Regions from separate parts of the Lysinibacillus sp. HST-98 genome, predicted to be linked through region 1. Evidence: riboswitches for the same ligand, from Rfam matches in the RefSeq annotation. Region 1 holds a riboswitch; each other region holds the start of a gene.
The links. Region 1 has a riboswitch for cobalamin ahead of JIN86_RS22120 (FecCD family ABC transporter permease). Riboswitches for the same ligand answer to the same signal wherever they lie in the genome.
Positions count from the first base shown of each region.

Region 2: another riboswitch for cobalamin. It lies ahead of JIN86_RS02065 (energy-coupling factor ABC transporter permease); the one in region 1 lies ahead of JIN86_RS22120 (FecCD family ABC transporter permease).
Region 3: another riboswitch for cobalamin. It lies ahead of JIN86_RS12990 (ABC transporter substrate-binding protein); the one in region 1 lies ahead of JIN86_RS22120 (FecCD family ABC transporter permease).

Region 1 is NZ_JAENHX010000014.1:62,950-67,210, reverse strand. It holds gene dapF (diaminopimelate epimerase) at 1-791, opposite strand, end outside; gene JIN86_RS22125 (heme ABC transporter ATP-binding protein) at 843-1,634, opposite strand; gene JIN86_RS22120 (FecCD family ABC transporter permease) at 1,640-2,686, opposite strand; cobalamin riboswitch at 2,833-3,020, opposite strand; gene JIN86_RS22115 (biotin transporter BioY) at 3,175-3,771, shown strand; gene JIN86_RS22110 (YdhK family protein) at 3,886-4,261, shown strand, end outside.
Region 2 is NZ_JAENHX010000001.1:397,179-401,439, reverse strand. It holds gene JIN86_RS02080 (energy-coupling factor ABC transporter ATP-binding protein) at 1-79, opposite strand, end outside; gene cbiQ (cobalt ECF transporter T component CbiQ) at 76-849, opposite strand; gene JIN86_RS02070 (energy-coupling factor ABC transporter substrate-binding protein) at 855-1,127, opposite strand; gene JIN86_RS02065 (energy-coupling factor ABC transporter permease) at 1,131-1,877, opposite strand; cobalamin riboswitch at 2,027-2,211, opposite strand; cobalamin riboswitch at 2,464-2,645, shown strand; gene JIN86_RS02060 ((2Fe-2S) ferredoxin domain-containing protein) at 2,792-3,163, shown strand; gene cobJ (precorrin-3B C(17)-methyltransferase) at 3,168-4,261, shown strand, end outside.
Region 3 is NZ_JAENHX010000005.1:29,938-34,198, reverse strand. It holds gene JIN86_RS13000 (S9 family peptidase) at 1-852, opposite strand, end outside; gene JIN86_RS12995 (precorrin-3B methylase) at 924-1,601, opposite strand; gene JIN86_RS12990 (ABC transporter substrate-binding protein) at 1,653-2,645, opposite strand; cobalamin riboswitch at 2,809-2,995, opposite strand; gene JIN86_RS12985 (elongation factor G) at 3,178-4,261, shown strand, end outside.

The sequences.
Region 1 (4,261 bases):
TCATTGTCAGCCCATCGTATGACTAAGTCACCGCCACTAAGTTGGACTACTATCTCTTCTCCCTTCTGACAAAAACCATTTAATATAGCAGCCACTACCGCTGCACAAGCACCTGTCCCACATGCCTCTGTTATACCCGAACCTCGTTCCCAAACGCAGCATTTCAACGCCTTCTCATGAACAATCTCTACAAACTCAACATTGCAACGATAAGGAAATCTTATATCATTTGCTATATCACCAAGTGTTCTTAATGGTGCTTGCTCGATTGCATTCACAAAAAATACGGCATTCGGGTTGCCCAAAAACAAAGCTGTTACCAAAAGAGATTGTTGGGGTAACGGAAAAATCTCATTGATGACAAGCTCATTTGGATTTCCTAACATCGGAATGTCTTTGCGCAATAAGAGAGGTTTGCCCATATCGACTATCACCTCTATTACACGATTGTCTTGCACCACTACCTGAGCCAGCATAATCCCGGATTTCGTTTCAATCGTAATTAGCTCTTGTCGTACAATATGACGTTCAAAAACATACTTAGCAACACAGCGAAGACCGTTACCGCAATTTGTCCCCTCAGAGCCATCTTTATTAAATACACGCATACCACAGTCAGCAATTTTAGATGGTTGGATAATAATCAATCCATCCGAGCCAATACCAGTATGGACATTGGCCATTTTTTGAGCCAATTCACAAAAGATATCTTCCTTGTAATTATGTTGGAAAAGATCAAGATAGATATAGCTGTTGCCAATACCATGCATTTTCGTAAAGGCTATTTGCATACAGTCACTCCTTAAAGGATGTTTTATGTATCTAATAGAAGATCTCACTTTCTATATTTGGCTAAACCTCTTCGTGAACTGTTCAGGAACATATGTAAGATACGGCTTCCCTGTCAGTGGATGTATTTGAATATCCGCAAAAACACCGAATACATCTTGTAGCACTGTTGGGGTAAGTACTTCCTCTGGTGTACCATGGCAAACTATTCGCCCTTGCTGTAAAACGTAAATTTGATCGCAATACATAGCAGCGATATTTAAATCATGTAAAGCTGCTACTACGGTTAAATGCAAGGTCTGAATTAAATCCATAAGTTGAAGTTGATGTTGAATATCTAAATGATTCGTCGGCTCATCCAATATTAATACCTGTGCTTGTTGAGCGAGTGCCCTTGCAACCATGACACGCTTTTTCTCGCCACCAGAAAGCGAACTAAAGCTTCGTTTCTCTAAATGCGATATGCCCGTTTGGCTAAGAGCCTCTTTAACAATTTGAAAATCTTTCTCTTGATCAAGCTCTAACAGCTTTTTATGTGGTGTTCTTCCCATACTGACTAAATCATGCACAGTGAAATCAAATAATACGGGTGTCTCTTGGCTTACAACAGCCAAATTTTTCGCAATTGATTTACTTGATTGCTTTAATATATCTTGCTCATTTAATACTACCGTTCCGCTTTCAGGTTTTAGGAGACGATACATATTTTTTAACAATGTTGATTTTCCGCTCCCATTAGGACCAATTAATCCAACAAATTGCTTTTCTTTTATTTGAATGCTTACATCATGTAGTATACGCTGATCGTAAATGGAGAATGATACTCGTTTCGCTTCTAATGTCATGGACGTTAATCTCCTTCACCGAAAGAATAGTTGTTACGACGGAGAAGCCAAATGAAAAATGGTCCCCCGCAAAAAGCTGTAATAATACCAATTGGCATTTCCTGAGGAGAAATAATGATTCGAGCAAAGGCATCTGCCCACACTAAGAATATTCCACCTATTAAAGCACTAATAGGTATGACGTATTTATAGTTTGAGCCCACAATTAAACGCACAATATGGGGAATAATCAATCCCACAAATCCTATAGAACCACTAACTGCGACAAGCACACCAGTTAATAGAGATACTAATAGTATTAACTGAATACGGAATTGCTGAAGATTAACGCCTAATGTCACTGCCGCCTCTTCTCCTAGTAATAATAAATTTAAATTGCGATAGTGTAGCCAGAGTAGCCCAAATACAACCAAGAATACGAAGGCTGGAATCACAATATTATTCCATTTGGCTCCAGCTAAACTACCTAGCATCCAAAACATAACAGCCTTTAAGGCCCCTTCTTGCTTTGACATCATTAAAATAAAATTAGAGATAGCCGTTAAGATAAAGGACACAGCCATGCCTGCCAATAGCAAGCGGAAAATAGAGACACGTCCCCCAACACGTGACAAGAAAAAAACAAGTGTAATCGCAAGTAATGAACCAAGGAATGCGGATACCGAAAGAGCGTAAATACCTAAAAATGAAAAGGCTCCTAAAATAATCACAGAAGTAGCTCCGACAGCTGCACCTGAAGAAATCCCTAGAATATACGGGTCTGCAATAGAGTTACGTACAAGTGCCTGAATGGCTGCCCCTGCAATGGCTAACCCAGCTCCTACTATAGCAGCTAGCAAAACACGAGGTGCTCTTATTTGCCAGATGATGATTTCCTGAGAGCGACTCCAATCTTGCTCGATTGAATTTTGTATAAAAGGAATCTTAGAAAGAATAACTTTCCATACATATAACGGTGTAACTGAAACTGAGCCAACCATTACAGCAAAGGTCATTGAAACAATTAATACCATAAAAAGTACGAAGGAAAATAACATAAATTTTTTATTCATCTGTTTTAAACTCCTACTGAATATTGATGAATGAAGCAATAAAAAAAGGTATCTCATGCGAAAATGCGCATAGAAATACCCTAGATTAAACAAAGTCAGAAAAATATCCAGCTATTGTCCGTAATTGCTTGCATCCTCGTGGGCATTACAGGTATTACTAAATGGCAGGTCTCCTGGCTTCGATTCACTATCCTATAATTACCTTCCCATTCTTAAACAGTGGCAAATCATATTATAGGATTCCTCGTTACAGTTGCGGGACAGCGTCGGACTTCCACCGACTTCCCTTTTAAGTGACATTCAAAAATGTCGCACCAATAGTATTTGAAGTTATAAAATTGTGACGATTCTATCATACATTTTTATAGATAGATAGTCTACTTCTATTTAACTCAACATTTGAGTTAACCAAAAACGATAATAAGGTTGACACAATAGTATTCGTTTTTTACACTAGCAGTAATAACTTATAAAACGAGGTGAAAATCATGGCAACTGTTACTCAACATAGTCACCATAAATTAAGAACTATTGACATTACCTACATTGGGTTGTTTTCAACGCTAATGATGGTGGGTGCTAATATCACTTCCTTTGCACCCTTTATGGTAGTTGGTGGTGTACCCATTACGCTTCAAACCTTCTTTGCAATTTTAGCAGGGCTTATTCTTGGTAGTAGAAAAGGTGCGCTCGCCTGTACAATTTATATGTGCGTAGGATTGGCAGGAGCTCCTGTCTTTGCTCGTTTCGGTGGTGGAATTGGCCAAATTTTAAGCCCTACCTTTGGGTTTATTATTACATTTATATTAGCAGCATTTGTTGCAGGGCTAATCGTGGAACGAAGCGGGACAAAGAAAAGTTTTATCGTAGCTGCTTTGGTAGCAACGGCTATAAATTATTTGATAGGAACAAATTGGATGTTTTTTGCATATAAACTTTGGGCAAGTGCGCCAGAGAATTTTTCATATAAGCTCGCTTGGCTTTGGATGATTCCTCCACTACCAAAAGATATTATTTTAGCTATTTTTGCTGGTATCTTCGCCCATAGATTACAAAAAACATTGAAGATCCTGCCCATTCAATAGCATATCTCCCCACCTAATTGTTCCAGACTAAAGAAATGTTTTTCATAGGGTCATATCCATCGTTTCTGCACATTTATTTGCTACATTAGGAGCACATAGTGAGGAGGATATCATATGAAATTCAATAAAAGATGGTCAGTCGGACTATTATCAGTAGTCGCTTTAATTAGTTTATCGGCTTGTACAGAGGATCAAACAGAACCAGCGTCCACTTCTAATGAAACTGCTGAAAAAATGGATCATTCTACAATGAACCATTCAAGTTCTGGCGATGTACCAGTAACGTTAAAAAAAGCTGAAAACCCGAAATTTCCTGTAGGGAGCACAGCCATTATTACAGATGGACATATGGAAGGTATGAAAGGGGCAGAAGCAACAATAGTAGGTGCCTATAATACAACTGCCTATGTTATTTCCTATGAGCCTACATCTGGTGGAAAGCGAATAGAAAAGCATAAGTGGGTGATTCATGAAGAATTAATTGACCCAC
Region 2 (4,261 bases), on a different contig from region 1:
ATGTAATATCTGATAACGCCTTCGTACCATCCGCATAGGCATAAGATAATTGGTTGAGTTTAAAATAAAATGTTGTCATGTGAAATACCCTCCGTATACGATGAGGACTAGTAAAATAGCTGCCATGCATAGCCAATTTTTCTTGCTATAAGTGCCCATCTCTTGCCAGTAGACGGCCTCGCCTCCACGTGATTGCATGGCGTTGTTGAGCTCCCGGCTACGTTGAAACATTTCCACAAATAATGCCACAATAAGCATGGAGACAGAGCGTAGCCATTGCATCGGTGAATGGTAGCCGAGACGTGCTTGCTGGGCGAGATGTATATTTTGCATGCTTTCTAAAAACATAAAAATAAAACGATAGGTTAGTTCGACGAGCTCCACTAATAAAGAGGGGAGTCGCCATTGTCGTAGCACATAACATATTCCTTGTACGGAAGTGGTTAGAATTAAAAAGTATAAACAACTAATGCTGCCAAGGACAATAAAGAACAGCTGTTGCGCTGCTAACACACTTGCGTTCCCAATAAAGACAGTCCAATTCCTCCATGTAAACGACCAAATATGGGCAGGGAGTGTATTCGTTGATGATGTAAAGGAAAGTAAAATAGATACAAGACTTGTTAATAAGAAAAAGCCAGGTAGCAATAATAATTTGCCATAGTATGTAAGCGGAATTTTGGCACCTAAAATGATAAAAGCACTCATTACAAAAAATGTAATGAGTGAAAGTCGTTCATCTCTCATGATGAGCGTTATGAGAAGTAATCCAAGTGAAAATATCATTTTTTCTAGCGGATGAACGGACGCTAGCTTATTCAGATAGGCATACTTATCAATGAGTAACATAATGGTTAACCTTCTTTGTGTTTGCCACGCATATAGCCGATGAAGTAGCCAATAAAGCCAGCTCCTATAGCTGCCTGTAGCACGAATAATAAGCTTTCGATTTCACCACTTGGTGGCTCCCATAGACTTTCAAACCATGGCTCATATTCCGCATTGATTTCACCAATAGCTGCTTCTGCTTCTCCATCAGCACCACCAAATTCAGCACCTTTTTGTATGAACAAGGGAATGATGGCTAATAACACAACAATTGCTAATAACAATAAATTTTTTTTCATCTGTTAATGTGCCTCCTTTGTTGAGAAAACACGTAAAGTTTTTAGTTCGCTAATATTGTATTTTTTCAAGAAATTCATCACTATGACCGTTAAAATTCCTTCACTCACGGCTAAAGGAATTTGAGTTAAGGCAAAAATTCCTGCAAACTTTGTAAAGGATGCCATAAAGCCTCCAACCTCTGAAGGAAAGGCTAGTGCTAGTTGTACAGAAGTCACAATATATGTACCTAAATCACCAAGCATAGCTGCAAAGAATACGGCTAGTGAAAATGACAAGCCTACTTTTTGAGCACCTTTAAAGACAAAGTAAGCAATAAAAGGACCAACAATAGCCATAGAAAAGGCATTAGCCCCTAAAGTTGTAATTCCTCCATGAGCTAATAATAAAGATTGAAATAATAAAACGATTGTTCCAATTACACTCATTGCTAGAGGGCCAAAGAGTACTGTCCCAAGTCCTACACCAGTTGGGTGAGAGCAGCTACCTGTAACAGAAGGGATTTTTAAGGCGGATAGCACAAAGGCAAAGGCTCCTGAAAGCCCCAAAAGCATTTTTGTTTCAGGATTTTCATCAACGGTTTTTCGAATAGAACGCAATCCTAGAATGATAAATGGAATAGAGATGACCCACCAAAAAATAGCCCATTCGATTGGTAAAAAACCTTCCATGATATGCATGGCAAAGGCACGTTTTGGCACGATTAAAAAGGCCAGTAAAAAATAACTAAGTTTCCACCATGAAAATTTCAAAAAGTTTTCCTCCTAACTAATTAGTAGATTTTTAGAATATTGCGTGCGTAATCAAAAAAAGCACTTCTCCACTGGTGGAAAAGTGCATAGCTAAAAAAGCAAATAACATTCTCATCTGCTAAGCCGCACACCTATCCTCGTAGGCTGAAACGATCACTTATTTTTCGGCAGGTCTCCTGGCTCTAGTTCAATGCTTTATAGGTCTTCCCATCCGTTGGACAGTGACATATTCTATAAAGCTCCCTATTACAGTGGCGGGACCGCGCCGGACTCAAACCGGCTTCCCTTTTAAGCAAAATGACAAGCACTTTGCACCGAAAAACATTCAAATTGTGAGATTTCACGACAAAGTGTAACATGAATTTCCATAAATATGCTATACCTTTTATAAATTTTTTTAATTAAAGGTCAATAGTGAATATTCTGATAACGAGTTGTGCGCAAATATTTTATAGATTGTATAAATTTCATACCTAGTTCCATTCAAAATTGATAAATTTGTCATAAATTTTTGAAGAAATATTGAAATTTTAAAAAAATAAGATATGATAAAGACAGTTTTCTATTTAAAATTCTAATAAAAATTTCATATAAAACGTCAATAAGTGCTCGAATAGCTCGAGATAATAGGGAAATTGGTGAAAATCCAATACAGCCCCCGCTACTGTAATAGCTGATGAAATCGCAAAGCCACTGGTGCAAACTTGGGAAGGTGCGACAGTAAAATGAAGCTTAAGTCAGGAAACCTGCTTATTTGATTGTGCATGCAAACTTTTCGGAGGGAGAAGTTGAAGCGAAAGCGAGTACCTGTATTTCATTCTATTCGTTTTTATTTGGCTTCTACAAAACCTTTACTCTTCGTTATAGAGTAAAGGTTTTTCTTTTTCCAAAAAGCAAATGAGGGGAGACAGAAGATGACAACTTGGAATTTAGAGGGGATGAAAACACATCTCTTTATTTGCAATGGCAGTAGCTGCATGAAAAAGGATGGGGAGGAAATTACCTTAGCCATTCGAGATGAGATACAGCGGCAAGCACTCGATCAAGAAATACATACGACAAGAACGCGCTGTAATGGACGATGCAAGGATGCTTGTGTGGTAATCGCTTACCCCCAAGGGAATTGGTATCGTGTGCCATCAACAGAGCATGCTAGAACACTAGTACAAGATTTACATCATGAATCCTTATACAACGAACATGTCTTTACACTTCGTGAAGGTACATTACAGCGTACTGCTCAAACAACTGCCATTAAAGGGATCGAAAAGGTGAAAGAGGGGTAACAACATGGCGCAAAAAGGAAAAATTTTCGTAGTAGGCTTTGGACCTGGAGATTTTAAGCATATTACGACACGTGCAGTAGAGGCTTTACAACAAAGTGATATGATTATAGGCTACAAAACCTATGTAGAGCTGATTCAAGATTTAGTAAGTGCAAAATCGATTGTTAGTACAGGCATGACAGAAGAAGTGTCGCGTGCACAGGAAGCCGTTCGTCAAGCCGAAGCAGGGAGCATCGTCTCGGTGATTTCGAGTGGTGATGCAGGCGTCTATGGCATGGCGGGTTTAGTCTATGAGGTGTTAATTGAGCTAGGCTGGACAGAAGCAACAGGAATTGAAGTAGAAATTGTTCCTGGGATTTCTGCGATTAATTCATGCGCTAGCATACTTGGTGCACCTATTATGCACGATGCTTGTACAATCAGCTTGAGTGACCATCTAACACCTTGGAATTTAATTGCAAAGCGTGTCGAGGCAGCTGCAATGGCAGACTTTGTCATTGCTTTATACAATCCTAAAAGTGGTCGTCGAACAAGACAAATTGTCGAGGCTCAGCGAATTCTCTTAGAATATCGTTCGCCAGACACACCAGTTGGGCTTGTGAAAAGTGCCTATCGAGAACGTCAAGAAGTAACCATGACAACACTAGCTGAAATGCTAGAACATGATATTGGTATGCTGACAACTGTAATTATCGGGAATTCGTCAACATTTTTCTATGACAATAAGATGATTACGCCCCGCGGTTACCAACGTAAATATACCCTGGGTGAAGAGAAACAGCCATTACGTCCACATCAACGTTTACGCGAAGAAAATGAACCTTGGGCAATGAACCAAGAGACAGGAACAGCGCGAAATGACTTTATGGCTGACCCTAATGCAGGGCGCTTTAATAAACCCAGTATAGCCGCTACGCCAAAGCCGAAAAAAACAGCTCTTGAAATGGCTACAGCGGCACTTGCAATGGTAAAAGGGACAAGCGTAGTCAAAGTAACAACGAAGCTTGTACAGCAAAAAATAGAATCTATATTTGAACTAGCAGTAAGCCCTGGAGTAGCCAATAAATTTTTTACTCCCCAGCAAATGATGACGTTAGC
Region 3 (4,261 bases), on a different contig from region 1:
TAGTTTTTGCTCCATGTCATAAATCCAAAGCTTCGCTTGTGTGGCATTTTCAAATTCACGTTCTCCACCTACAAAAGAAAGATAACGACTATTCGGTGACCAAGCCGTTTGGTAATATGCACCCGAACCTTCTGTTAGCTTGTGACTCTGTTTCGTTTCTAACTCCAATAAATAGATATCCACATTGAATGAGAAATCTAAATCCTCCGCTTTATCTGCTAAATACGTAAGGTATTTGCCATCTGGCGACCAAGTACCCAGATGGAAGTACTCTTTGCCTTCTGTCACTTGTTCTAGCTCTCCTGATTCCACATTGACCATGGCAATATGGGTAAACTGCTCCATATCAATAAATCCACCAGCATCCGATTTGTGTTTCATTTTCTCGATTTCTAGTGGCTTTAGTTCTTTATCCTTTTTCTTCTCATCCTCCGCTTTATCTAGGATGGTTTCATCTTTCCCTAGCACGACTGAAAAAGCAATTTTCTTGCCACATGGTGACCAGACAGGGGATGTCGCTCCATTTTTACAATGTGTCACCTGTTTTGCCTCTCCACCTGCTTTCGAAAGAACATAAATTTGTGACTTACCTGTTCTCGTTGACAAAAATGCAATTTGACTACCATCTGGTGACCAAACAGGGGAACTCGTTCTATCTTCGCCAAATGTCCATTGCTGTGGTGTTTTGTCCTTCAAATTTATGTAAAACAAATTCGATATATAGTCATTTTTCTTCTCGTCCATACGAGTCTCTATATAAACTACCTCTGTCCCATCTGGTGAAAGCTGTGGATCTGCTACTGATTTTAAGTGATAAAGATCTTCTGGTTGAATCCCTTGTTTCGATGTCATGTTCTTGCTCCTTTGTATTGTAATTTTCTGTGCCTTACTACAATACTTCGACACCCTAAGTAATATCCCTGCTATTTAATTGAATTTTTTACTAGTTCCCAATATTCTGCGTACTTTGTTCTGCGATAAAATTTGTAAAAGGGCTCATTTGGGCGAGCATGCTCCTTATATAGGTTGATCAGAAGCAGTAAAAAATCTTCAATTTGTGTGACGTCTACCCTCTTAGCGAATAACGTGCCAGCCTGTGCCTTTGCTCCCATCGGTACTGCCCCTAAATAGACATCAAAGCTTTCTTGTTGGTAAACGAGTCCAATATCATCATAGACTGCATTGTAGCAAGCTGATGCACAGCCATTAATATTGACACGCACTCTTGCAGGTACCTTCATCCCCGCTAGGGCATGATAGAGCTGTTCGGTTATTGGAGCAGCATCCATTTTCTCCCCATCACAAAAATCGCAGGCCTTCATGGCTATGATTGGACCAGAGGGAGCAACATAGAGACCCGCTTCCTGTAAGGCTTGCACCGCTTCTGTGGCATCGCACGTTGGTATGGACAAGAGTATACTATAGGAAGCAGAATACTTTATCGCCCCCTTTTCGCCAGCAATTTCGGCTATTTTTTGGAATTGTGCAGGGGTATAATGCTTATTAATAATGCCAGGGCTAACGGCTAGACGGGTAAACTCACCATGACGGTTCAGTGTTTCAAATGTTTGATCTGGTACATTTTTTTGAAATGCGTTCATTTTTATCGCTCCTTATAAAAAAGGAGCTAGCAAAACGCTAGCTCGAATGGATTAAAAGTTTTCAGGATAGAAGCCCGTGGCTAAAATTTCAATGGCCTCTGCCGCACGAACCCCTTCAGACGCTGCTGAAAGTGGCAGGATGACAAAGCGCTCATTTTTGACCGCTTCCATCTCCTTCAATGCTGGATCATTTTTTAAGAATTGGATCTTTTGGTCTGCCGTTGTTTCACCGTAATCAATCACGACAACTACCTCTGGGTTGCGGTCTACTGCATCTTCCTTCGATACAGTTGTCCAACCTGATTCCACATCACCAAAGATATTTTGACCACCTGCGATTGTCACAAGCTCATTCATAAAGTTTTGACCAGCTGTAAATACATCCTTTTCACCGCTATCAAACACAAGAACACGTAATTTTTCGCTATCTTTTGGTAATTTAGCTTGTACTGCCTCTACATCTTTCGTCATTTGATCAATTAAAGCTTCGCCACGATCCTCAATACGGAAAATCTTTGCGATATGGCGAATATCAGTGAAAATATCCTCTAATGTTGGCTTTGTCATGTTGGAAGCCGTATGTAAATACGTATGGATGCCTAATTCTTCAAGTTCTTCTGGTGTGCCTACCCCCTTTTCGCCAAAGCCACTTTTCCAGCCTGCATATAGGAAATCTGCCTCGGCATCAATGACTTGCTCCTTCGTTGGGTATTGATCAGAAAGCACAGGGACTTTATCGTATGCCTCTTGCAATGGCTCATAGATTTTATCATCTAAGTAAGCTGTCCCTACCATAGAATCCTCTAAGCCAAGTGCTAGCATGATTTCTGTCACATGCTGATTTAAGCTAATCGCTTTTGTTGGTGCTTCCGTATATGTTTGACTTGTGTCATTGTTTTCAATGGTTACTTCGGCTGCCGCCTCAGATGGCTCAACCTTTTCACCTTGTACTGCTGATTCCGTTTTGTCTTTTGCATTACAAGCCCCTAAAACAGCGATCAAGGCAATGATCATCATTAGCCATATACTTTTCCATTTCTTCATGTCCTTTTCTCCTTTGTTGTTAAAATATAGAAAGAAATCAGGGATTTCTTTACTACCTAGGTGGTTGGAAGGGCATAAAAAAAACCCTCTTGTCGCCAAGAGAGTAGCATAGTGAAATAACGGTATATTACCTGTATCACTATCCCCATCCTCGTGGTTCTTAGTCAAAAAATACATACTGGCAGGTATCCTGGCTTAGGTTCATCATCTATACGCCTTCCCATAGTTTCCCTACAGTGGCATGCTGTATAGACTCCCCCTTTACAGTTGCGGGACAGCATCGGAATTGCACCGATTTCCCTTTTAAGCAAATGACAAATGCCATTTGCACCAATACGTTCTATAATGGTCAATACTATTGATAGACTAGCAGAAGAAAATTTATCGCGCAATCAGTAGTATGACACTAAAAGTATAATCATCACTATATTAGCACTATTTCGACATAAAGACGAACTATTTTACAAGAAATATAGAAGCTAGTATTCTGTTACAATAAAAAGATAGCATTCTATAGAAACGAGGATTTCTTATGTACAAAACAATTGGTGTACTTGCGCACGTGGATGCAGGGAAAACGACCTTTTCTGAGCAAGTACTTTTTCATACAAATAGTATCCAAGCCCGTGGTCGAGTTGATCATCAGGATACCTTTCTTGATAATCACGAGCTGGAGCGCAGACGAGGCATTACGATATTTGCCGAGCAGGGGCGTATGAGCATTGGCAATGATACATACACATTGATTGATACACCAGGGCATGTCGATTTCTCCCCTGAGATGGAGCGTGCCATTCGTGTGATGGATTATGCCATTATGATCATTAGCGCTGTTGAAGGGATACAAGGCCATACAGAAACAGTATGGCAACTTTTACGTCAATACCATGTCCCTACCTTCTTCTTTATCAACAAAATAGATCGTGAGGGTGCCAATGTGGAGGCTGTCATCAGCCAGCTTCGCAAAGATTGCTCACAGCATATATTGTTCATCGATGAGCCATTGCGAGCAGACTATGTATCAAATAGCATCATGGAATGGCTAGCGGAGCGCGACGAAGAATTGCTTGATGCCTTTCTGAATGAGTCATTGGAGCATGAACAGTGTCTTGCTCAATTACAGGGAATGATTAAAAATGAATGTGCCTTCCCTTGCTTTGCTGGCTCTGCCTTAAAGGATGAGGGCATTCAGGAATTTCTTGACCAGCTCCCACTGTTAACGTGTACCGATTTTGACAAGGATGCCCCGTTTGAGGGAGAGGTTTTTAAAATTCGTCATGATGGTCACCAACGTTTAACCTTTATGAAGGCGGTCAAGGGTTCATTGCATGTGCGGGATGAATTTTTATTTGGCGAAGTAACAGAAAAAGTAACCGAAATTCGCCTTTATAACGGCAGTCGCTATGAGACTGTTCAACAGATAGAGGCAGGAGAAATTTTCGCTGTCAAAGGACTGAGCCAGGCAAACATTGGGGATCAAATCGGTACAACGATGCTATCCCAGCCCTATGAGCTTGTCCCAACCTTACAGGCAAAGGTTCAATATGAGGGCGATCAGCATATCAAGGAAGTGCTCCAGTTTTTCCGTTTACTCGAAGCTGAAGAGCCGTCCTTGC